3 regions of the Kitasatospora sp. NPDC023385 genome follow, and region 2 is predicted to be linked to each of the others. Evidence: riboswitches for the same ligand, from Rfam matches in the RefSeq annotation. Region 2 holds a riboswitch; each other region holds the start of a gene.
The links. A riboswitch is a leader RNA that binds a small molecule or an ion and turns the genes downstream of it on or off. The one in region 2 is predicted to bind cyclic di-AMP.
Positions count from the first base shown of each region.

Region 1: another riboswitch for cyclic di-AMP. It lies ahead of AC0B61_RS21845 (M23 family metallopeptidase); the one in region 2 lies ahead of AC0B61_RS00895 (glycoside hydrolase family 16 protein).
Region 3: another riboswitch for cyclic di-AMP. It lies ahead of AC0B61_RS19980 (C40 family peptidase); the one in region 2 lies ahead of AC0B61_RS00895 (glycoside hydrolase family 16 protein).

Region 1 covers NZ_JBVOOL010000013.1:210,517-218,000, forward strand. Annotated here, with positions in the region: gene AC0B61_RS21840 (DUF2470 domain-containing protein) at 1-484, shown strand, start outside; gene AC0B61_RS21845 (M23 family metallopeptidase) at 849-1,862, opposite strand; cyclic di-AMP (ydaO/yuaA leader) riboswitch at 1,865-2,045, opposite strand; gene AC0B61_RS21850 (MFS transporter) at 2,418-3,905, shown strand; gene purB (adenylosuccinate lyase) at 3,913-5,343, opposite strand; gene AC0B61_RS21860 (MarR family winged helix-turn-helix transcriptional regulator) at 5,401-5,856, opposite strand; gene AC0B61_RS21865 (DUF3037 domain-containing protein) at 5,940-6,356, opposite strand; gene AC0B61_RS21870 (HipA family kinase) at 6,353-7,108, opposite strand; gene AC0B61_RS21875 (NAD(P)/FAD-dependent oxidoreductase) at 7,317-7,484, shown strand, end outside.
Region 2 covers NZ_JBVOOL010000001.1:200,865-208,348, reverse strand. Annotated here, with positions in the region: gene AC0B61_RS00910 (TetR family transcriptional regulator) at 1-55, shown strand, start outside; gene AC0B61_RS00905 (alpha/beta hydrolase) at 337-1,479, shown strand; gene AC0B61_RS00900 (phenolic acid decarboxylase) at 1,618-1,947, opposite strand; cyclic di-AMP (ydaO/yuaA leader) riboswitch at 2,337-2,502, shown strand; gene AC0B61_RS00895 (glycoside hydrolase family 16 protein) at 2,504-3,793, shown strand; gene AC0B61_RS00890 (hypothetical protein) at 3,924-4,742, opposite strand; gene AC0B61_RS00885 (IclR family transcriptional regulator) at 4,938-5,735, opposite strand; gene aceB (malate synthase A) at 5,936-7,484, shown strand, end outside.
Region 3 covers NZ_JBVOOL010000012.1:59,741-67,224, reverse strand. Annotated here, with positions in the region: gene AC0B61_RS19985 (C40 family peptidase) at 1-703, opposite strand, end outside; gene AC0B61_RS19980 (C40 family peptidase) at 929-2,062, opposite strand; cyclic di-AMP (ydaO/yuaA leader) riboswitch at 2,073-2,228, opposite strand; gene AC0B61_RS19975 (C40 family peptidase) at 2,564-3,601, opposite strand; gene AC0B61_RS19970 (NYN domain-containing protein) at 3,799-5,265, opposite strand; gene AC0B61_RS19965 (hypothetical protein) at 5,408-5,671, opposite strand; gene AC0B61_RS19960 (rhomboid family intramembrane serine protease) at 5,874-6,656, shown strand; gene AC0B61_RS19955 (Lrp/AsnC family transcriptional regulator) at 6,698-6,979, shown strand; gene AC0B61_RS19950 (aminotransferase class V-fold PLP-dependent enzyme) at 6,987-7,484, opposite strand, start outside.

The sequences.
Region 1 (7,484 bases), on a different contig from region 2:
CGACGTCTCCCCGGTCGCCGTCCGCGACCGGGTCCGCGCCCGCCTCACCCTGGCCGGGCGGCTGCACCTGGCCCACCTCGCCGACGACGGCCTCAGCGTCCACCTGCGCGTGGACGTCGCCCACGCCGTCCTCGCCACCCCGTACGGCACCGGCGCGATCACCGCCGACGACCTCGCCCTCGCCGCCCCCGACCCGCTGGCCCGCCACGAGGCGGCGCTGCTCACCCACCTCGCCGACGACCACGCCGACGCGCTCGACGTCCTCACCCGCCTGCTCGACCCGGCGCTCCTCGCCCGCACCCCGGACGTCCGCCCGCTCGCCCTGGACCGCCACGGCCTGGTGCTGCGCCTGGACCACCCGGAGGGCCACCGCGACGTCCGCCTGGTCTTCCCCGAACCGGCCCGCGACACCGAGGACTTCGGCCACCGGATGCACGACCTGCTGTCCGCCGCCCGCTCCGGCCAGCCCGTCCACCGCAGCTGAGACGGGCTCACCGCTCGACGGCGCCCTCCAGCACGATCCGCCCCATCCGCGCGTACCGCACCGGCCGCCACCGGCGCACCGCGAGCGCCGGCACCGCCGGCGAGACCGCCCCCAGCTGTGAGCGCGCTCTCGAACGACCCCAGCCGCCCCCGACCACCCCCAGCCACCCCTGGCCGACCCCGGAAAAGGCAGTGGCCGGCCCGGCTCGTGAGGGAGGTTGGTCCCACGAGCCGGGCCGGCCTGGGCGTGTCCCGCGCCCATGTCCGCCGTACGGCGATCACCCGGTCGAGCGGTCACCCGACATGACCATCCCGGAGGATCGATTCGCTCCGCAGCAGCGGTGGTTCCTGAAGCCCCGGAAGGGTCAGAGCGCGACGCCGTGCGCGCGCAGGTAGGCGACCGGGTCGATGTCCGAGCCGTACTCCGGACCGGTGCGGATCTCGAAGTGCAGGTGCGGGCCGGTCACGTTGCCGGTGGCGCCGGAGAGGCCGAGCTGCTGGCCGACGGTGACGGTCTGACCGATCTTCACACCGATCGACGAGAGGTGCGCGTACTGCGCGTACTTGCCGTCGGCGAGCTTGATCTCGACCTCGTTGCCGTAGGCGCCGCCGTTGCCGGCCTTGACCACGACACCGTTGGCGACGGCGCGCAGCGGGGTGCCGGTGGAGGCGACGAAGTCCTGGCCGGTGTGGTGGCCGGAGGCCCACATCGAGCCGGCCACGCCGTAGGCCTCACCCAGCACCGGGTTGGCCAGCGGGGCGACGTAGCCGGAGGTGGCGGCGACCGGAGCGGCCGTCACGGCCTGGGCCGGGGCGGCGGTCTGGACCTGGGTCTGCACCTGGGCGGCCGGCTTGGCGGCTTCGGTCTTGACCTGGACCTGGACCTGGGCCTGCGGCTTTGCGGCCGCGGCGGCCTGGGTGACCGGCGCAGTCGGCTTGGCGGGAGCGGCCGGCTTCGCCGGGGCGGCGTCCGCGGACGGCGCGGCGGGGTGGCCGGCGATCGCGAGCTGCTGGCCCGGGAAGATCAGGTTCGGGTTGGCGCCGACGACCGAGCGGTTCTGCTCGAACAGCGCCTGCCAGCCACCGTCGACGTGCTTGACGTCGGCGATCTTGGACAGGGTGTCGCCGCTGACGACGCGGTAGCTCTCGTGCGCGGTGGGCGCGGTGGGCGCGGCAGGCGCGGCGGTCTGGGCGGCCGGCTGGGCCTCGGCGCCGGCGGCGGACTGCACAACCGGGGCGGCCGGGGCAACCGGGGAGGTGTGCGCCTGGGCGCTCACCGCGGTCACGAGCGGAAGGACGAACGAGACGCCGGTGACGGCGGTGGCGATGCCGATACGGGCGGCGCGGGGCAGGACGATACGACGGGCCTGTGCAGGCATGGAACTTTCCTCTCCGACGCCTGCGAGGTGAGCTGTCGGGTTCGGGCTGGAGTTGCCCGGCCGCATGCGCGGCTTCACCCCTAGCCGGCCCTGGTCGTCCGCGCCCTGAGGCGCGAACTCCGGTCCGGCGACTTACCTGTGGGTCCCCCGCTCCTGCCGTACAGAGTTCAGTTCGAACCACCGGGCAGCGGCAGGATTCGGCGTTCCGCCCGGCGGATCCGTCCGGACTGGCCGGGCGGTCGCTGAACTAAAACCCATCCGTTCGGGTGAAGCAATGTCGATCTCTTGAATCGACAACCACCTACCGCCCCGCGGTGACCCTCCGGATGCCCCCCTGCACGATGCGTACACAATCCATTCACCGCGCGCCACTGATCCACGACCCTCCGCCCACATCCCCAACACTGCGCAGCCAGCCCATCACGCAGCGCATCCGACCGACACACCCGCCGGTGACCCTTGTCACGTACGCCCCACGGGGCGCAGGATCGGGCCGTGTCCACCTCCGAGGCCGGCACCCTGCGCCTGGGCACCGCGCAGGGTCGCTGGGTACTAATGGCGACCGTGCTCGGCTCCAGCATGGCGATGCTCGACGGCACCGTGGTGAACGTCGCCCTGCCCCGAATCGGCACCGACCTCGGTGCCTCCCTGGCGTCCCTGCAATGGACCCTGAACGCCTATCTGCTCACGCTGGCGGGCCTGATCCTGCTCGGCGGCGCGCTCGGCGACCGGTACGGCCGGCGCCGGGTCTTCCTGATCGGCGTGGTCTGGTTCGCCGTCGCCTCCGCGACCTGCGCCGCCGCACCGAACATCCAGGTCCTGATCGCCGCCCGCGCCGTGCAGGGCATCGGCGGGGCGCTGCTCACCCCGGGCTCGCTCGCCATGCTCCAGGCCGTCTTCCACCCTGACGACCGCTCGGCCGCGGTGGGCCTGTGGTCCGGCCTCGGCGGGGTGTCGGCCGCGATCGGCCCCTTCCTCGGCGGCTGGCTGGTCGACGGCCCCGGCTGGCGCTGGATCTTCCTGCTGAACCTGCCGCTCGCCGCCGCCGTGATCGCGGTCACCACCCGGTCCGTGCCGGAGAGCCGGGACGAGAGCGCGTCCGGCCGCTTCGACGCGCCCGGCGCGGTGCTCGCCGCGCTCGCCCTCGGCGCGATCACCTACGCACTGACCGCCGCCGGGGAGGGCGTCTCCGCCACGGTGTGGGTCAGCGGGGTGATGGGTGTCCTGCTCGGCGCCGCCTTCGTGGTCGTCGAACGGCGCGCGGTCGAGCCGATGCTGCCGCTCGGCCTGTTCTCCTCCCGGCTGTTCACCGCCGTGAACCTGGTCACGCTGTGCGTGTACGCGGCGTTCAGCGGCGTCTTCTTCCTGCTGGTGGTGCAGTTGCAGATCGTCGCCGGCTTCTCGCCGCTGGTCTCGGGTTTCGCACTGGTGCCGATCACGGTGCTGATGCTGGCGCTGTCGGCCCGCGCGGGTCGGCTCGGCAAGCGGATCGGCCCGCGCATCCCGCTCACCGTCGGCCCGCTGCTGTGCGCCGCCGGGGTACTGCTGATGCTGCGCACCGGCCCGCACTCCTCGTACTGGGCGGACGTGCTGCCCGCCGTCACGGTGATGGGCTTCGGCATGACGCTGCTGGTCGCGCCGTTGACAGCCACCGTGCTGGCCGCCGTCGAGGTCCGGCACGCGGGCATCGCCAGCGGGGTCAACAACGCCGCCGCCCGGGCGGCCGGCCTGCTCGCGGTGGCGGCTCTCCCGGCGCTGGCCGGGCTGAGCGGCGACGCCTACCGGGTGCCGTCCGCCGTCGACTCCGCCTTCCACACCGCGATGCTGATCTGCGCGGGCCTGCTGGCGGGCGGCGGGCTGATCGCCTTCGCCACCGTCCGGGGCAACGTCCTCGCCCCGGCGGACCACCCGGTCGCCGAGCCGGACTGCGAGTGGAACTGCGGCACCACCCCGCCGCTCGACCCCGGCCACGTCCACGCGCACGAGGGCCCCGCCACCGGTCCGGCAGCGGGGCCCTCGCCCGGGAAGTCGCCCGGGAACTGACTCGACGTCAGAGAATGTCGCCGGGCGCGTACTTGGCGGCCTCCGGGTAGGCGGCCGCGACGGCCTCCACCCGGCGGACCACCTCGGCGACCTGGGCGCCGGCCGCGCCGGTGAAGGAGAGCCGGTCGGCCAGCAGCGCGTCGAGCGCGGCCCGGTCCAGCGGGATCCGCTCGTCCTCGGCCAGGCGGTCCAGCAGCTCGTTCTCCCGGGCGCCGGCGCGCATCGCCAGCGCGGAGGCGACGGCGTGCTCCTTGATCACCTCGTGCCCGGTCTCCCGGCCGACGCCGGCCCGCACCGCGCCCATCAGCACCTTGGTGGTGGCGAGGAACGGCAGGTAGCGGTCCAGCTCGGCCTCGACCACGGCGGGGAAGGCGCCGAACTCGTCGAGGACGGTCAGGAAGGTCTCCAGCAGGCCGTCGAAGGCGAAGAAGGCGTCCGGCAGCGCGACCCGGCGCACCACCGAGCAGGAGACGTCGCCCTCGTTCCACTGGTCGCCGGCCAGCTCGCCGGTCATCGAGGCGTAGCCGCGCAGGATGACGGCCAGGCCGTTGACGCGCTCGCAGGAGCGGGTGTTCATCTTGTGCGGCATCGCGGAGGAGCCGACCTGGCCCTCCTTGAAGCCCTCCGTGACCAGCTCGTGGCCGGCCATCAGGCGGATGGTCTTGGCCAGGCTGGACGGCGCGGCGGCCAGCTGGACGAGGGCGGTGAGCACCTCGAAGTCCAGCGAGCGCGGGTAGACCTGGCCGACGCTGGTCAGCACGTTCTCGAAGCCGAGGTGCCCGGCGACCCGCTGCTCCAGCTCGGCGAGCTTCGCGGTGTCGCCGCCGAGCAGGTCCAGCATGTCCTGGGCGGTGCCGACCGGGCCCTTGATCCCGCGCAGCGGGTAGCGGGCGATCAGCTCCTCCAGGCGGCGGAAGGCGACCAGCAGCTCGTCGGCGATCGACGCGAAGCGCTTGCCGAGGGTGGTGGCCTGCGCGGCGACGTTGTGCGAGCGGCCGGCCATGACCAGCTCGGAGTGCTGGGCGGCCAGCGTGGCCAGGCGCACCAGCACGGCGACCGTGCGGTCCCGCACGTGCTCCAGCGACTGGCGGATCTGCAGCTGCTCGACGTTCTCGGTCAGGTCCCGGGAAGTCATCCCCTTGTGGATCTGCTCGTGGCCGGCGAGCTCGCTGAACTCCTCGATCCGGGCCTTCACGTCATGGCGGGTGACCCGCTCGCGGGCGGCGATCGAGCCGAGGTCGACCTGGTCGATCACCCGCTCGTAGTCGGCGACGGCGTTCGCCGGCACCTCGACGCCGAGGTCCTGCTGGGCCTTCAGGACGGCGAGCCACAGGTGGCGCTCGAGGACCACCTTGTGCTCGGGGGACCACAGCTGGGCCAGGGTCGCCGAGGCGTACCGGGAGGCCAGGACATTGGGGATCTGGGGCTTCGCGCTCACGCTTCGCAAGAGTAACAGCCGAGGTCACGCCGGACGTCGGCGGATGGGGCGGGCCCGCTACTGGGCGCCGCCCGGTCGGCCGGTCAGCACCGGCAGGACCTGTCCGCAGATCGAGTGCAGGGAGATCCGCTGCTCGTCGGTCATCGCCCCGAAGGCCTGGTGGGTGCGGGCCATCTCGCCGCGGATGTGGTTGAGGATCTCCCGGCCCTCGGCCGTGATCACCACGATCTTCACCCGGCGGTCCCCGGCCGCCGCCGCGCGGTTGGCCAGGCCCAGCGACTCCAGCCGGTCCACGATCCCGGTGACGTTCGACGCGTCGCAGCCCAGCCGGCCGGCCAGCGCGCGCATCGGCACCGGCTCCTGCACCGCGCCCAGCGCCTTGGCCTGCGAGGAGGAGAGCCCGTGTCGGGCCGCGGCCGCCGCGAAGTCCTGGAAGTACGCGGCGCCGACGGCGGCCAACGCCTCCATCAGCTCGGCGTTGGTCGGTACGGTCGTCGTCGCTGTCGAACCCATGGGGCCAGGGTACGACCAGGTGCTTCAGCAACTCAAGCTTTGACCGGGGCAACCGTCGGCGAGCCGCCTCACAGTCCGATGCGCTAGAGCACCAGCTGGTCGAACAGCCGCCGCAGCTCCGCCTCCGGGTCCGCGGTCAGCCCGGTGTGCACCGGCCCGGGCTGGACGACCGCGCTGCGCGGCGCGGTCAGCCAGCGGAACCGCTGCCCGGGGCTGTCCCCCGCCGCCGGACCGGCCTGCGGGCCGCCCTGGCAGACCGCCTCGATCCCGTGCAGCGCCCGCCGCACCCCGTGCACGTCCACCACCGGGTCCAGCGCCAGCAGCCGCGCCTGGTCCAGGTGCGTCCGCGCCGCCAGGTGCGAACTCTGCCGGCAGTACAGCAGCACCCCGACGTTGACGCACTCGCCGCGCTCGACCCTCGGCACCGCGCGGATCACGGCGTACTCGTAGTCGTGCAACTCGACGATGGCCGGCAGCGCGGGCGTCGACGGCTCGGTCATGCGGGCACCTCCGGCAGCCAGTCACGCGGACCGGCCAGTCGCTCGGTCAGCTGGGCACAGTACGCGGCGCGCACCTCGTCGGGCGAGTCGAAGCCGGACTCGTCCAGCAGCCAGACCTCGGGGATCTGCGCCACCGCGTCCTCGATCGCCGCCTCGGCGAGCGGCGCGAGCGCCTTGTCCGCCGCCGCCAGGTCCGGCCGGGCGGCCAGCAGCGCATGGTCGGAGGCGTCGTACGGGCGGCGGATCCAGCCGGTGGCGCCGGACCAGTTGTGGTGGAAGATCAGGCTCGCGCCGTGGTCGATCAGCCGCAGCCCGCCGGTCGCCACCAGCAGGTTGGGGTTGCGCCAGGACCGGTCGACGTTGCCGATCAGCGCGTCGAACCAGAGCACCTGGCCCGCGAGTTCGGGGTCCACCTCGAAGCAGAGCGGGTCGAAGTTGAGCGCCCCGCTGACGAAGGCCATCCCGAGGTTGGTCCCGCCGCTGGCCCGCATCTGGTCCTGGATCTGGTGGTCCGGCTCGCTGCGCGCGAGCACCGGGTCCAGGTCGACGGTCACCAGCTCCGGCACCGGCAGCCCGAGCCGCCGGCCCAGTTCCCCGGCCAGCACCTCCGCCACCAGCGCCTTGCGCCCCTGCGCCGCGCCGACCCATTTCAGCGCGTAGAGCCGCCGATCGTCGGCCTCGACCAGGCCCGGCATCGAGCCGCCTTCTCGCAGTGGCGTCACGTACCGGATCGCCGTCACCTCGGGTAGCACGGTCCCTAGCCTATCGGTGCCGTCACCCCTCATCTCCCCACTGCCCCACCGCCGCACGGCCCCGGCACCTCGGCACCTCAGGCACCACAGGCATCACAGGCATCACAGGCACCACCGTCCCCATCCGCCCCGCCCCAGTGGCAGCCCCCGCTGCTCCGTGCGAGTGTGGCGGACAGTAATCGGGACCTTCACGGCAAAGGGATGAGCGATGGAACGACCTCGGATCCTGATCGTGGGCGGTGGCTTCGCCGGCCTGGAGTGCGCCCGGCGCCTCGAACGCAAGCTCTCGCCCTCGGAGGCCGAGATCTCGCTGGTCACGCCGTTCAGTTACCAGCTCTACCTGCCCCTCCTCCCCCACGTCGCCGCCGGCGTCCTC
Region 2 (7,484 bases):
GCGATGCATGCGCGAGCTCACGGCGGGGCTGCGGCTCTGGGAGCGCGTGGCCTGAGCCGGGGACGTGCGAACAGGTAACAGATGACAGATGACAGATTTCGAAATCTGTCATCTGTCATCTGTCACTTGTTACCTGAAGTCTGAAATCCGTCAGCTGTCGATTGTCGGCCGTCGCCCATCGCTCGCCGGCTGTTCCCCGCCCCTCCCGGCCGTCATCAGCTTCCTCCCAGCTACCGCTAGGGTTGGCCTTCGCGCCCCGGCCGGGGAACCGGGGTGACCTCCTCGGATGTCCCCAGCGGTGGGGACTGGAGTTCGAGGCGTGGGAGCAAGTAGGACATGGGTCTGACGAGCCACAAGGTGCTGGCGCTGACCGTATTGATCGCCGTCGTGATGATGGCCGGCACGGTCTGGCTGTGGCCCAGACTGGCCGGGAAGTCCTGGCAGGCGGTGCTCGGCCGGATCGGCGCGCTGCTCGCCACCCAGCTCACGGTGCTCGCCGCGCTCGGCCTGGTGGCGAACAACTACTTCGCCTTCTACAGCAGTTGGGACGACCTGCTGGGCACCGGCGACACCGGCCCGGTGGTGATCCACAACAAGGCGGACGCCTCCGGCCGCCTGCTGGTGGAGACGATCGGCCACGCCTCGGTCAAGGGCGGCGGCGCCCTGGGGCGAGAGCCCGGCCAGTCCGGCGAGATCCGGAAGGTCCGCATCGACGGCGCGGTCAGCCGCCTGTCCACCGAGGGTTACGTCTACCTGCCCCCGCAGTACTTCCAGCCGGAGTACGCCCACAAGCAGTTCCCGGCGGTGATCGTCAGCACCGGGTTCCCAGGAATCGCCGAGAATCTGATCACCCGCTTCAACTACCCGGGTGCGGCGCTCAAGCTGCTGCAGGAGGGCCGGATGCAGCCGACCGTCATGGTCCTGATGCGCCCCTCGCCCGCCTTGCCGCAGGACACCGAGTGCGAGGACGTCCCGAACGGCCCGCAGTCCGACACGTACTTCACCAAGGACGTGCCCTCGGCGATCCAGGCCAGCTTCCGGGTGTCGTCCGACCCGCAGGCCTGGGCCTTCATGGGCAACTCGACCGGCGGCTACTGCGCGCTCAAGCTGGCCATGCGCCACCCCGACGTCTTCCCGACCGCCGTGGCCCTCTCCGCCTACTACGCGGCCGCCGACGACCCGACCACGGGCGACCTCTTCGGCGGCAGCAAGCGGCGCCGCGACGAGGCCGACCTGATGTGGCGGCTGAAGAACCTGCCGCAGCCGAAGGCGTCCGTGCTGCTGGCCGGCACCAAGAAGGGCGACGGCAACTACCGCCAGGAGACCGAGGCCTTCGTCAACGCGGTGCAGAGCCCGATGGCGGTCTCGTACAGCATGCTGGAGAACGGCGGCCACAACTTCGAGACGTGGAGCGCGCTGCTGCCGTCCTCCCTGGAGTGGCTGTCGCAGCACCTCAAGGTGCCGAACCAGACCGCCTGACAGCCGGACCGGGCCCGCCCGACGACCAAGCATCCGAACGACCCGCACCCCCGGAGCCCGAGGCCTCAGAGCCTCGACGCCCCAGAGCTTCGACGCCCCAGAGCTTCGACGCCCCGGGGGGTGCGGTGGTCGCGCGGCTCAGGCCACCTGCTCCAGCGTCCCGGTGTGCAGTTCGCCGACCCGGCCGCCCTCGCCCTCGAAGGTCCAGAAGGCCCGCACCGTCAGCTTGCCAAGGTCCATCACGTGGCTGACGGTGATCCCGCTCTGCTCCGTCCAGCTGACGAAGTAGACCTCCGGCGCGACCTCGGCGACGTGCAGCCGCACGTCCTCCCACTGGCCCGCGGACTCGCCGAGGCCCTCCCAGCGCAGCCGAGTGCCGTCGGCCGAGTAGGTGTTGCGGAAGGCCGCGCCGTTGTCGGCCCGGAAGAGGTAGGTGCGGCCGGCGAAGGCGGGCAAGGGCGCGATCATGGTGGGGCGGCTCCTCGTGTCCGTGTGGGGTGCTCTTGTGCACTGCGGAAGATGTCAGGCCTCCAATTTATCCGACCGGGTGCACTCGGTCGGCCCTTTGCCACGGTCCGGTCCCGTCTGATCCGCCACCGTCGCGTCCGGCAGGGAGCGCGTCCCGGGGAGGGGCCCTTTCGATCTGGCCGCCTGCTCGCCGACCGCCCGCCGTCCGCCCAATCGGGGATTGATCCAACTCCGCCGCCACGCAGCGTCGTTGATCGACACCACTGTGAGCTGCACGACAACCGGCCCGGCAGAGTTGTCCGTTCACGTACGGCCTGCCTAGCCTGCAACGGTCGTCCGCCCTCGCGGACCCCGCCGCCGGGACGCCGAGTCCCGTCCACCCGTCGGCGGGTCACCGAGCACCACAGCGGACGGGAGCGGGGGAACCAAGGTCGGCGCCCGGCTCGTGCGCTCATGCGTACGGACCGCGGCTAGGGGTGAAGCCGCTCCTCAGGCGGCCGGGCAACTGCAGCCCGAACCCGACAGCTCACCTCGCAGGCGTCGCAGAGGTCATCTCATGCTCAAGCCTGCCCAGCGCCACGCGCCGCGCCACGCCCGCCCGTCCCGCCACGGCCGCAACGCCGCGCTCGCCGCCACCGGGGCCCTCGCCATCACCGGCGCCGGCCTGCTCGGACTGCCGTCCGTCGCCGGTGCCCAGGCGGCCACCGCGCCGACCGTCACCCAGGACCGCCTCGCCCCCGCCACCATGGTCGCGGGCAAGGCCACCGCGGCCTCGCTCGGCCTGCACTCCTCGGCCTGCTTCACCGCGAAGACCGTGGGCGTGGGCGTGCGCGACGCCCACGGCGCCAACCTGGACTTCCCCGGCAACGCCTCCAACGTGCAGATCTGCCCGAGCGGGGTGAACTTCACCAGCGGTGCGCGCACCCTGCCCGCCGGGACGTACAGCCAGTTCGGCTTCTGGCAGGACCTCGGCGGCGCCTGGCACAACCTGCCCGCGCAGCAGCTGGTGGTCTCCGCGGCCGGTACGTCCACGCCGAACCCGTCCCCGACGGCCACCCCGTCTCCGACGACCACCCCGACCGCCACGCCGACCACCACCCCGACGGCCTCCCCGAGCGCCACGGCGAGCCCGACCACCCCGGCGCCGTCGTCGCCGGTCGCCGGCAAGGCGCTGACCTGGTCCGACGACTTCAACAGCCCGATCAGCTGGGGCCAGCGCTGGGTCGGCGACAAGAGCACGGCGTACAAGTACGGCAACCACAACCCGGGCGACAACAAGCTGGACTGGCTGAACAAGAACAACGTCAGCGTCGCCAACGGGGTCGCCACCTTCACCGCCACGCCCGGCGGCCCGGCCATGGAGGACGGCACGCAGTCCTGGAACACCGGCTTCCTGACCACCGAGGGCTCCAGCGAGGGCTTCCAGGTCAAGACCGGGGACTACGCCGAGACCCGGGTCAAGCTGCCCTCCGGAACCGGCGCCTGGCCGGCCCTGTGGACCTGGAAGAACGGCAACGGGGAGATCGACTCCTTCGAGTACCACCCCGACAACCCGAACCTGCTGGAGCTGACCAACCACGTCAACCCGGGCAACCCCAAGTACTACACCGACGCGAGCGCCATCGCGAAGGACCAGTGGGTGACCATCGGCACCTACTACGGCGCCAACTCGGTGGACTGGTACGTCAACGGCGCCAAGGTCTTCTCGGACGGCAAGGGCGTCGGCGCCAACTGGTCGGCGTACCTGATCCTCAACCTGTCGGTGTGCGCGGGGAAGTACCACCCCGCGCCGCAGGGGACCGCCCCGATCACCATGGCCGCCGACTACGTCCGCGTCTACCGCTAGACCCGGGCCCGCGTAGGCCCGCAGCCACGCAGGCCCACAGCCACACGGGCCCACAGTCATACGGGCCCGGGCCCGCGCAGGCCCAGGCCCGCGTGGACCCGGGCCTGCGTGGTCCGGGAACCGGCAGCTCTCAGGAACCGGCAGCCGTAGCGACCACCGTGATGTCGAACGGCTGCCGGTCGTTGTTCCCGTCCTGGTCGTCCGCGCCGTGCACCGCGACCGAGCCGCCGTGGAGCGTGCCGATCGGCAGCTCGGGGGAGAGCCGGACCGGGATGAGCGCGGTCGCGCTGCGCAGGGACGGCAGTCCGGGGCCGAAGACGCAGCGGACCTGCCGACCGCGCTCCAGGACCCTGCAGTCCTGGGGGAAGAACGGGCCCTCGGCGCTGACGCCCCTCGGCAGGGTGACCACGACGGTGAACGGCGATGCGGTGGTGTCCGGGCCGCCGTTGGCGACGAAGGCGTGGACGGTCGTGGTGCCGCCGGGCGGCGCCGGGTCCGGATCGAGCCGGACCACCGCCAGGTCGGAGTCGGACGGCACGGCCGCCGGAGCGGGCAGGGTGGACGGTCCGGCCACGGCGGGCACCGCGGAGCCTCCGGCAGCCGGAAGTGTGGACGGCCCGACCGGCGCCGGAAGTGTGGACGGCCCAGCCGGAGCGGGAAGCGTGGACGCCTCGGCCGGCGCCGGAAGTGTCGACGCGTCGGCCACCGCCGGCAGGACGGACGCCTCGGGCGCGCCCGGCGCGACGACCTCCACCGCCGGCCGCGGCTCGGGCCGCCGCAGGGCCCAGGACGGGCCGGTGGACAGCACCGCCAGCGCGCAGCCCGCCGCCACCGCCGTCACCGCTGCGGACCACCCGGCCCCGCCTGACCAGGCCCCGCTCGAAACCCCGCCCGAAGCCGTCCCCCTCGTGCCGTCCCGTACGGTGCCGCGCACTCCCCGGTGCTCCATGCCGCTCACCCTGCCCTCGGTTTCCGGCCGCCCGCGCCGTTGCGGGCCGCGTCCGCACCAGGGTGGCCGAGCCGCCGCCGCGACCGGGGCGCAACCCGCCCGCCGTCCGCTCGAACGGAGGACGGAGGCTGTGCGCCGGTCCTTGCCCGTCCTCCTCCAGTGGCGATCTGGCGGGAAGCGGGGGTTGACGAAACGTCAGGGAGCGAGGACCTGGCCCAGCCGGGCGGCGATCTGCCGCATCACCGGGACCAGCGAGGCGGCCCCGGCCTGCTCCTCCAGGGCCCGGATGCGGGCCTCCGGTCCGGAGACCGAGAGCGCGGTGGGTGTCGGCGCGCCCGGGACAGCGAGCGCGATGCAGCGCACGCCGATCTCCTGCTCCTGGTCGTCGACCACGTAGCCGCTCTCGCGGGCCTCGGCGAGCTGGCGCATCAGCTCCTGCGGGTCGGTGACCGTGTACTCGGTGTGCGCGGCCAGCGGGTTGGGGCCGAGGACGGCGCGGGCCTCGGCCTCGGGGAGCTGGGCGAGCAGAGCCTTGCCGACGCCGGTGCAGTGCGGCTGGACCCGTCGTCCGACCTCGGTGAACATCCGCATCGAGCGCCGTGACTGCACCTGCCCGACGTAGACCACCTCGCCGCCCTCCAGGACGGCCAGATTGGCGGTCTCGCCGGTGGCCTCCATGAGTTCGGCCAGGTAGGGGCGGGCCCAGCTGCCGAGCAGGCGGCCGGAGGTCTCGCCCAGGCGGATCAACCGGGGGCCGAGGGTGTAGCGGCGGGCGGTGTCCTGGCGGACATAGCCCTGCTGGACGAGGGTACGAACCAGTCGGTGGATGGTCGGCATCGGGAGGCCGGAACTGGTGGAGAGCTCGCTGAGTGTGGCCACTCCGCCGGAGTCGGCCAGGGCCTCCAGGAGTTGGAAGGCGCGTTCGACGGACTGCACGCCGCCGCTCGCGCGGTCGGAGCCTGTCGTCGATGCTGTGTCGGGGGTCGCGACCACCGGCGTTCCCTTCGCTGTCGGGGAGGAGTAGAGTCCCGGCGACCTCTTCAACAAACCGTTGAAATTCTGTATCGCGGAAACTAGTCTCCACCTTACAGAATCGAACTCGCCGACAGGTGGGTTCCGATCGAGGAAGTTCCCGAGGAAGTTCCCACCGGAACTCCCTTTGCCAGGCTCAACCGCTTAGGAGTGTCCTGCTCATGGCTGCAGATCAAGGACCCGCCGGCGCCTCCCCCGCCGCCCCGGTCGTCACTGTCGCCGGTCCTCGCGTCCACCGGGCGGAGGAGGTGCTCACTCCGCAGGCGATCGCCTTCGTCGTCGGCCTCCATCGCGCCTTCGAGGGCCGCCGGCAGGAACTCCTGGCCAGGCGGAAGGCCCGCCGCGCCGAGATCGCGGCAGCCGGCACGCTGGACTTCCTCCCCGAGACCGCGCAGATCCGGGCCGCGGACTGGAAGGTCGCCGAGGCACCCCGCGCCCTCCAGGACCGGCGGGTGGAGATCACCGGCCCGACCGACCGCAAGATGGTCATCAACGCCCTCAACTCCGGGGCCAGGATCTGGCTCGCCGACTTCGAGGACGCCACCTCCCCGACCTGGGAGAACGTGGTCAGCGGCCAGGTCAACCTGATCGACGCCTTCGAGGGCCGGATCGACTTCACCACCCCGGCCGGCAAGGCGTACGCCCTCAAGCCCGCCGCCGAGCTCGCCACCGTCGTGGTCCGTCCGCGCGGCTGGCACCTCGACGAGAACCACCTGCTGGTCGACGGCACCCCCGTGGCCGGCGCGTTCCTCGACTTCGGCCTGTACTTCTTCCACAACGCCGCCCGGCTGCTCGCCAAGGGCGCCGAGGACCCCAACTCCGGGCCGTACTTCTACCTGCCCAAGACCGAGAGCCACCTCGAAGCCCGGCTCTGGAACGACGTGTTCACCCACGCCCAGGCCGAGCTCGGCATCCCGCACGGCACCGTCCGCGCCACCGTCCTGATCGAGACCATCACCGCCGCCTTCGAGATGGACGAGATCCTGTACGAGCTGCGCGACCACGCGGCCGGCCTCAACGCCGGGCGGTGGGACTACCTGTTCTCCATCGTCAAGAACTTCCGCGACGCCGGCGAGCACTACATCCTGCCGGACCGCAACAGCGTCACCATGGCCTCGCCGTTCATGGCCGCCTACACCCGCCTGCTCGTGCAGACCTGCCACAGGCGCGGCGCCCACGCGATCGGCGGCATGGCCGCGTTCATCCCCAGCCGCAAGGACCCCGAGGTCAACGCCGCCGCGCTGGAGAAGGTCAAGGCCGACAAGGACCGCGAGGCCGGCAACGGCTTCGACGGCTCCTGGGTCGCCCACCCGGACCTGGTGCCGATCGCCCGGGCCTCCTTCGACGCCGTGCTCGGCGAACGGCCCGACCAGAAGGACAACCCCGGCCCCGCCGAGCCGGTCACCCCCGCCCAGCTGCTCGACATCGCCGGCGCCGGCGGCACCTGCACCCACGCGGGGCTGCACAACGCCGTCCAGGTCGGCCTCCGGTACATCGAGGCCTGGCTGCGCGGGATGGGCGCGGTCGGCATCTTCAACATGATGGAGGACGCCGCCACCGCCGAGATCTCCCGTTCGCAGATCTGGCAGTGGATCCACAACGGGGTCGTGCTGTCCGACACCGGCGAGAAGGCCACCGCCGAACTCGTCCGCACCCTGGTCGCCGCCGAGCTGGCCGACCTGCTCGCCGAGCTGGGCGAGGAGACCTACG
Region 3 (7,484 bases), on a different contig from region 2:
CGGAGGCGGGCGGGGTGGAGCCGAGGTCCAGCCGGTCGGTGCCCCGGGTGGCGCGCTGCTCGGCGTCCCGGGCGTCCTGGACGGCCATCCTGGTCCGCTCGGCGGCGCCCAGGCCGTTGAGCAGCTTCTGCGCCCGGGCCAGCCGCTGCTGGACCTGCTGCTTGCTGTCGGCGAGCGAGCGGCGGGCCTGGTCGAGTTCGGCGAGCTTGCCGGCCGCCTCGGTGCGGCGCTGGTCGAGCCGGCGCTGGCGGCTCACCAGTTCGTGCAGCGCCTCCCGCTGCCGCTCCGAGGCCTGGCCCAGGGCGCGGGCGCGGGCGAGGTAGCCCTCCGGGTCGGACGAGAGCATCAGTTGGGCGGTCTGGGTCATCCCGCCGCTGCGGTACTCGGCCCCGGCCACGGTCGCCAGGTCGCCGCGCAGCTGGTTGAGCTGGTCCTGGGCGACGGCGATCTCGCCCTGCAGGATCGTGGTCTCGCCCTGGAGCCTGAGCTGGGCCTCCTGCGCCGCGTTGTACTTCTCCGACGCCTGCTCGGCCTCGTCGTAGAGCTGCCCCACCTGCGCCTGGACGTCCTTGCGGTCGGCCGGTTCGGGGCTGCCCGGGGCGGCCTGGGCGCTGCCGCCGGTCGCCACGCCCAGCGCGGTGGTGGCGGCCGCCGTCAGTACCAGCGCGCGGGCGAGCAGTTGGGGGCGGCGGTGCACGGGCATGGCGGCAACGGCTCCAATCCTGCGGCGCGGCCCCGCCGCCGCACCATGGCATGCGGCCGTCGAGCGGGAGTCCGGTGGCAGACGTTAGCGAGTCCGGGCAAGCGAGTCCAAACCCCTCCCAACCCGAATATTCGCCCCCCAATCGGACACCAGCCCGATCCGCCGGAAAAGCCGCAGGCCCGGGCTTCCGTGACGGAAGACCGGGCCTGGCGGAGCCGAGTGGAGTCAGACCCGAACGATGCTGCTCAGCGGCATGTTGCTGACGGCCTCGTAGCGGACCGAGGCGCCCGGCTTGGGAGCGTGCAGCACCTGGCCGTTGCCCGCGTAGATGCCGACGTGGTGGGCGTCCCCGTAGAAGATCAGCACGTCGCCGGGCTGGGCCTGGGACAGGTCGGTGCCGATCCGGGTGCCGGCGTGGGCCTGCTCCTGCGAGGTGCGCGGCAGCGAGACGCCGACCTGGTTGAACGACCAGACCATCAGGCCGGAGCAGTCGAAGGAGCCCGGGCCGGCGGCGCCCCACACGTACGGGCTGCCGATCTTCGAGGCGGCGGCGGCCAGCGCGGCGGCACCGTGCGAGCTGCCGGGGGCCAGGACCGGGGCGGCCGGCTTGGCGGCCGGCGCGGACGCCCCGGCGGAGATGTCGGTGCGGCTGTTGTCGCGCGAGGCACGGTCGGCGGCCTGCTGCTGCGCCTTGGCGGCGTCGGCCTGGGCCTTGGCGTCGGCGGCGGCCTTCTCCTCGGCCGCGCGCAACGCCTGGCGCTCCTGCTCGGTCAGGGTGTTGAGCAGGTCCTGGGCGGCCTTCAGCTTGGTCTGGACGTCGTCCTTGGAGGCCTTCAGCTGCTGGGTGGTGGACTCCAGCTCGGCGAGCTTGCCCTGGGCCTCGCTGCGGTCCTGGTCCAGCTTGCGCTGCTGCTCCTGCAGCTGCTTCAGCTGGTTCTTCTGGGTGTCGCCGGCCTGGTTCAGCGCACCGGCCTGATTGAGGAAGTTGTCCGGGCTGGTGGAGAGCATCAGCTGGACGGTCGGGGATATGCCGCCGTTGCGGTACTGCTCCCCGGCGATCTCGGCGAGGCCGCCCTGCAGTTCGGTCACCTGGTCCTGCTGGCGGGCCACCTGGTCCTGCAGGCCGGAGACCTGCTTCTCCAGCGTCTGCTGCTTCTCCTGGGCGGCGTTGTACTGCTCGGTCGCCACCTCGGCCTGCTGGTTGAGCTGGTCTACCTGCTCCTTGACCTGCTCCTTGGTCGGCTGCGGGTCGGCGTGGGCGCCGGACTGCGCGGAGAGGACGACGGCTGCGGCGGCGACACCGGTCAGGATCGAGACCCTGGCACGGCCGGCTGGCTTGGGACGACGGTGGGACGCCACGAAGGCGGGCTCCTTCTTCCTGCGTCCGCCTACCGGGTGAGCTGACGGGTTCGGGCTGGAAGTATGCCCTACGACGCCTCACGGCCTTCCAAGGCCGACCTGGCGCCGATTCACCCCGGAGGAACATGGTTCCCCGGCTCCGCTCCGCAGCCGCCCCCGACCACTGGGCTCCCCTGTCGGACAAGTCGTTTCGACCTGCCCCGCTGCCTCGCGAACTCGGCGGGAACCACCGCCGCCACCCAGGCTGGGTGATCGACTGTGCGGTGGTCCGGGGCATGACCCTAGTAACTGAACCGTGATCGGTTCAAATCCTTGTCAGAAATAAGACAGAAGATTACCCAAGTTCTTTTGTGAAAATGACCGTTGGTGACCATCGCGGCACGCAAGGCTGATCAGGTCTCACCAGGTGGTCGCCAAACCTGCGAAAAGCCGAACGCCACCCCCGATCTGAGGGTGGCGCGGATCACAGCCCCGGCCGGGCCCGTGCGGCGTGTCGGACCGTCAGACCCGGCGGATGGTGTTGATCGGCATCGCGTCGGCCTTCATCACCTTCACCACGTCACCGGTGTGCGGCGCGTGGACCACCATGCCGTTGCCGATGTACATCCCGACGTGGTGCATGTCGGGACCGTAGATCACCAGGTCGCCCGGCTGCGCCGCGGCGAGCCCGGGCACGGCGGTGCCGTAGTGGCCCTGCTCCTGCGAGGTGCGCGGCAGCGAGACTCCGGCCTGCCCGTACGACCAGACCATCAGGCCCGAGCAGTCGAAGGTGGAGGACCCGGTGGCGCCCCACACGTACGGCGAGCCCTGCTTGCTCATCGCCTTGGCCACGGCCGTGGCCGCGTAGCCGCTGGCCGGCGGCAGGCTGCTGAGGTCGACCCGGTCGCTGCCGCGCGAGGCCCGGTCGTCCTGCGCCTGCTGGGCCTTCAGCGCGTTGCGGTCGGCCGCGCTGAGCGAGTTCATCAGGTCCTGGGCGGTCTTCAGCTTGGTGTTGACGTCCGCCTTGGCCTGGTTCAGGTCCTTGGTGGTGCTGTCGAGCGAGGCCAGCACGGCGGCCGCCTCGGCCTTCTCCTGGTCCAGCCGGCGCTGCTGGTCCAGCAGCCCCTTGAGCGCCTCGGCCTGGCTGGTGCTGGCCTGCTGGACGGTGGAGGCCTTCTCCAGGTAGCCGGAGGGGTCGGAGGAGAGCATCAGCTGGACGGACGGGTCGATGCCGCCGCTGCGGTACTGCTCGCCCGCCACCTCGGCCAGACCGCCCTGCAGCTGGGTCATCTGCTCCTGACTGCGGGCCACCTGGTCCTGCAGCTGGTCGGACTGCTTGCGCAGCTGGTCGGCCCGCTCCTTGGCGCCGTTGTACTTCTCGGACGCCTGCTCCTGCTCCTGCTGGAGCTGGTCGATCTGCGCCTTGACGTCCGTCTTGTTCGGCTGCGGCGCGGCGTGCGCCGCCACTTGGGCGGAGAGCGCGACCGCGGTCGCAGCAGCAGCGGTGAGCACGGAGACCCGCGCGCGGCTCGGCTGCTTGGGACGGCGGTGGGAGGCCAAGGGTCCTGCTCCTTCTTCCATCGGACTCACCCGATTGAATGAGATTCCGGAAAATAGGTTTGACGCCAGACCCTAGTGAAGATCTAACCGATTTGCTACTCCCCGAAGGCGTGAAGTCCGTTTCCCACACCGACTTCACCGGACCCGCACAATGCCCCGGAACCCGCACTGACCAGGCATCACACCGCCCGGCCGGCTCAGGGCCGGGCCAGCCGGTTCAGCAGCAGTACCGACGCCACCGGGCGCGCGCCAGCCTTCCGCACGCCCTCCGCGACCTCGCGGTCGGTGGAGACCACCACCACCGGACGTCCCTGCGGCTCGGCCCGCACCAGACGGCGGATCAACTCGTCCGCCGTCTCCCCGGTCCGACTGAACCGTACCCGGACCCCGCGCGGCGGCGCCATGATCACCGGAACGTCCAGGTCCTGCCCGTCGAACACGCAGGTGACCTCCGCCTGCGTGCGCTGGGCCAGCATCGCCAGCCCGCCCAGCAGCCGGATCCGCTGCTGCTCCAGCGGCAGCGACGGGTAGCCGGTCTTGGTCACGTTGTAGCCGTCCACCACGAGGTGCACCTGCGGGATCGCCAGCAGCTGGTCCAGCAGCGCCGGGTCGTCATCGGCCAGTCCGCGACGTGCCACGTCGTGCGGCGAGGCCGCCCCCGGCACCACCGCCTCCACCAGGTCCGCCGGGCGGATCTGGGAGACCGGCAGCGCCAGCTCCCGCTGCAGCCCCTGGGCCGACTGCAGCACGGTGTCCAGCAGCAGCCGCAGCCGCATGTCCTCGACGCCGCGCCCCTCGCGGGCCGACCGGCGGCCCTGCTCGGCGGCGGTCTCCAACTCCGAGACCCGGTGCTTCAGCCGCCGCGCCTCGACCTCGGCGGCGCCGCGCTCGGCCGCGCCCTGGGCCTTCACGGCCTCCAGCTCGGCGAGCACCCGGCGCGTCTCGGCCTGCGCCCGGCGGGTGTCGCTCTCCAGCGAGCGCACCTTCTTGCGCAGCGACTCGGCCTCCCGCCGGACGCCCTCGAACTCCCTGCGCTGCCGGTCCAGGTCCGCCCGCGCCGCGGACCGCACCTCGGCCAGTTCGGCCTGCAGCTTCTCCGCCAGCCGGGTCGCCTCCGCGGCCGCGTCCTCGGCGCCGGCCCGCTCGGCCTCCTCGCCGGCCTCGGCGACCAGCCGGCTCCAGCCCGCCGAGCGCACCAGGTAGGCGGCGGCCGCGACGTCCATCGGATCGGCGGCGCCCGGGACGCTGCCCGACTCCAGCGCCTTCACCAGGTCCGGCTGCCCCAGCCGCAGCCGCTCCGCTATCCGCACCCGGAAGGCCGGCTCCGCCTCCAGCGCCGCCGCCAGCGCGGTGGCCGCGTACTTGGCCCGCCGCGCGGGCGTGAACTTGACGTACTGACGCAGGCTCTGCGGCAGCTCACCCGGCGGCAGCCCGCCCAGCGCGTCCGAGGCCAGCCCGACCACGCGCCGGCGCACCGCCTCGGGCAGCGGCCGGTCGAGCTTCTCGACGGCGCGCTCCGGCCCGGGCCGGGAGGAGTCGGACGAAGCGGCCCCGGTCTCGACGGCTCCGGACGCGGCGTCCTCGGCCGGGCCCGTCCCGGTGTCCGGCGCCTGCGCAGCGGACCGAAGTCCCCGCTCTTCGTCGGGCTCCTTCGCTGCGTCCACCACGTCCTCGGCTCCGATCCTGTTTCCGGCGGGGTACGGCCGCGACCGCCCCCTGTCGTCACGCTCCGTGCGTCTGGTCTGTTCTGTATTGTCCCGTGCGGCGGACGGGCGCGCCGCGCGCCGCCCACCGCACGGGCGGGACTCAGCCCTGCTCGGCCCGGGCCTGCGCATCCTCGGCGCCCGGCCGGGCCACCAGCTCGACCTGGTCGACGGCGTTGCACCAGCGGCAGCGCACCGACTCGACGGTCTCGCTCAGCACCTCGGTCTCCTCGACCTTGGACTCGCCGGCCAGGTCGAAGTGCAGGAACTCGGTCACCCGCGCGGTGCGGGTCACGTCGAAGCGGGTGAGGTTGCCGCACAGCGTGCAGCGCCAGCGCGTCTCGGCGGTCAGGGCGGGGACGGTCATCGGGGGGTCCTCTCGGGTGGTCCCTGCGTGGGCCAGGCGCTCCCCCCGAAGCCCCGGCGTCGGCGGCGGGAGGCGGGATTGCCCGCCCCAAGCCTATTGCCTGGGGCATCCGCCGCGACCACCGGTCAGCGGAATAGCCGGACTAGTCCACCTGCCGTAAACCGCCGTGTCACCAGCGGCGCCCGGCGGGATGCTTGGCCGCATGGCGCTCACCGCCCCGGACCACACCGCCGCGCGGGCCGGCCGGCCGCAGCCGCCCGCCCCGGCGGTCACCTACGCCCTGATCGCGGTCAACACCCTGGTCTTCCTGATCGGCCCGGCCGCCGGGCTCAACCCCCTGTACGGCACCGGTCAGGCCCGGGTCTGCGCGGAGCAACGGTACGAGCAGCGCTGGGGCGCCGTCCCGGCCGAACTCCTGACCGGACGGCCGCTGACCTCCGAACAGCTGGCCGAGGCGCCCGACCCGGTCCCCGGCTGCCCGGCCGCCCCGACCCCGGGCAAGCACCCGGCGCTGTCCGCGCTCAGCGGCCTCTTCCTGCACGCCGGCTGGCTGCACCTGCTCGGCAACCTGCTCTTCCTCCACGTCTTCGGCCCCACCGTCGAACAGCGGCTGGGCCGGGCCCGGTACGCCGTCTTCTACCTGGCCGCCGGCAGCCTGGCGACGTACGGCTTCGCGCTCGCCGAGGCGCACTCGCCGGATTCCACCCGGGTGCTGATCGGGGCCTCCGGCGCGATCTCCGCCGTCCTCGGCGCCTACCTGCGCTTCCACCCGCGTTCCCGGGTGACCACGCTCGTCCCGCTGCTGTTCTTCCTGCCGCTGCGCTTCCCGGCCTGGCTGGTGCTCGGCCTCTGGTTCGCCCTGCAGTGGTGGTCGGTGCACTCGGCGGGCCCGGGGGTGGCCTACCTGGTCCACGTGATCGGCTTCTCGGCCGGCTTCCTCTACGCCTGCACCCTGGCCCGCCACCCCTCGCGACGACCCGGCTGACGCCCGATACGCTGGCCGCACCCCACAAAGGAGCCCGCACAGTGATCACCGCCATCGTCCTGATCAAGACCAGTGTCGACCGCATCCCGGAGATCGCCGAGGCCATCGCCGCGATCGAGGGCGTCAGCGAGGTGTACTCGGTGACGGGCGGCTACGACCTGGTGGCGATGGTCCGGGTGCGCCATCACGACGACCTGGCCGACGTCATCCCGGGCCGGGTCAACAAGGTCCCGGGCGTGGCCCACACCGAGACCCAGATCGCCTTCCGCACCTACTCCCAGCACGACCTGGAAGCCGCCTTCGCCCTCGGCCTGGACGAGTAGCCGGCGCTCAGCCGTCGCGCCGGGTGTCGACGACGCAACGCCCGCCCTCGTTGCGGTAGTTCCACGACGCGCCGTCGGTGACCAGCTCGCGCACGGCGGTCAGGAAGCGGTCGATGTGCTCGTCCGGCGTCCCGGCGCCGAAGCTCACCCGGATCGCGTTCAGGCTGCGCTCGCCCGGCAGCGAGGGCTCCGGCGCGCCGCACTCCGAGACCGCCACGTCCTCGTCCCCGAGCAGGGTGCGCACCAGCGGGTGGGCGCAGAAGAGGCCGTCGCGCACGCCGATGCCGTACTCGGCGGACAGCGCGGCCGAGAAGTGCGAGCTGTTCCAGCCCTGGACGACGAAGGACAGCACGCCCACCCGCGCCGAGTCGGAGCCGAACAGGTTCAGCACCTTGACCTGCGGGATCTCCGCCAGCCCCGCCGTCAGCCGGGCGATCAGCTGCCGCTCCCGGGCCTCCAGGGCGTCGAAGCCGGCCTCGCTCAGCGCCCGGCAGGCCGAGGCGAT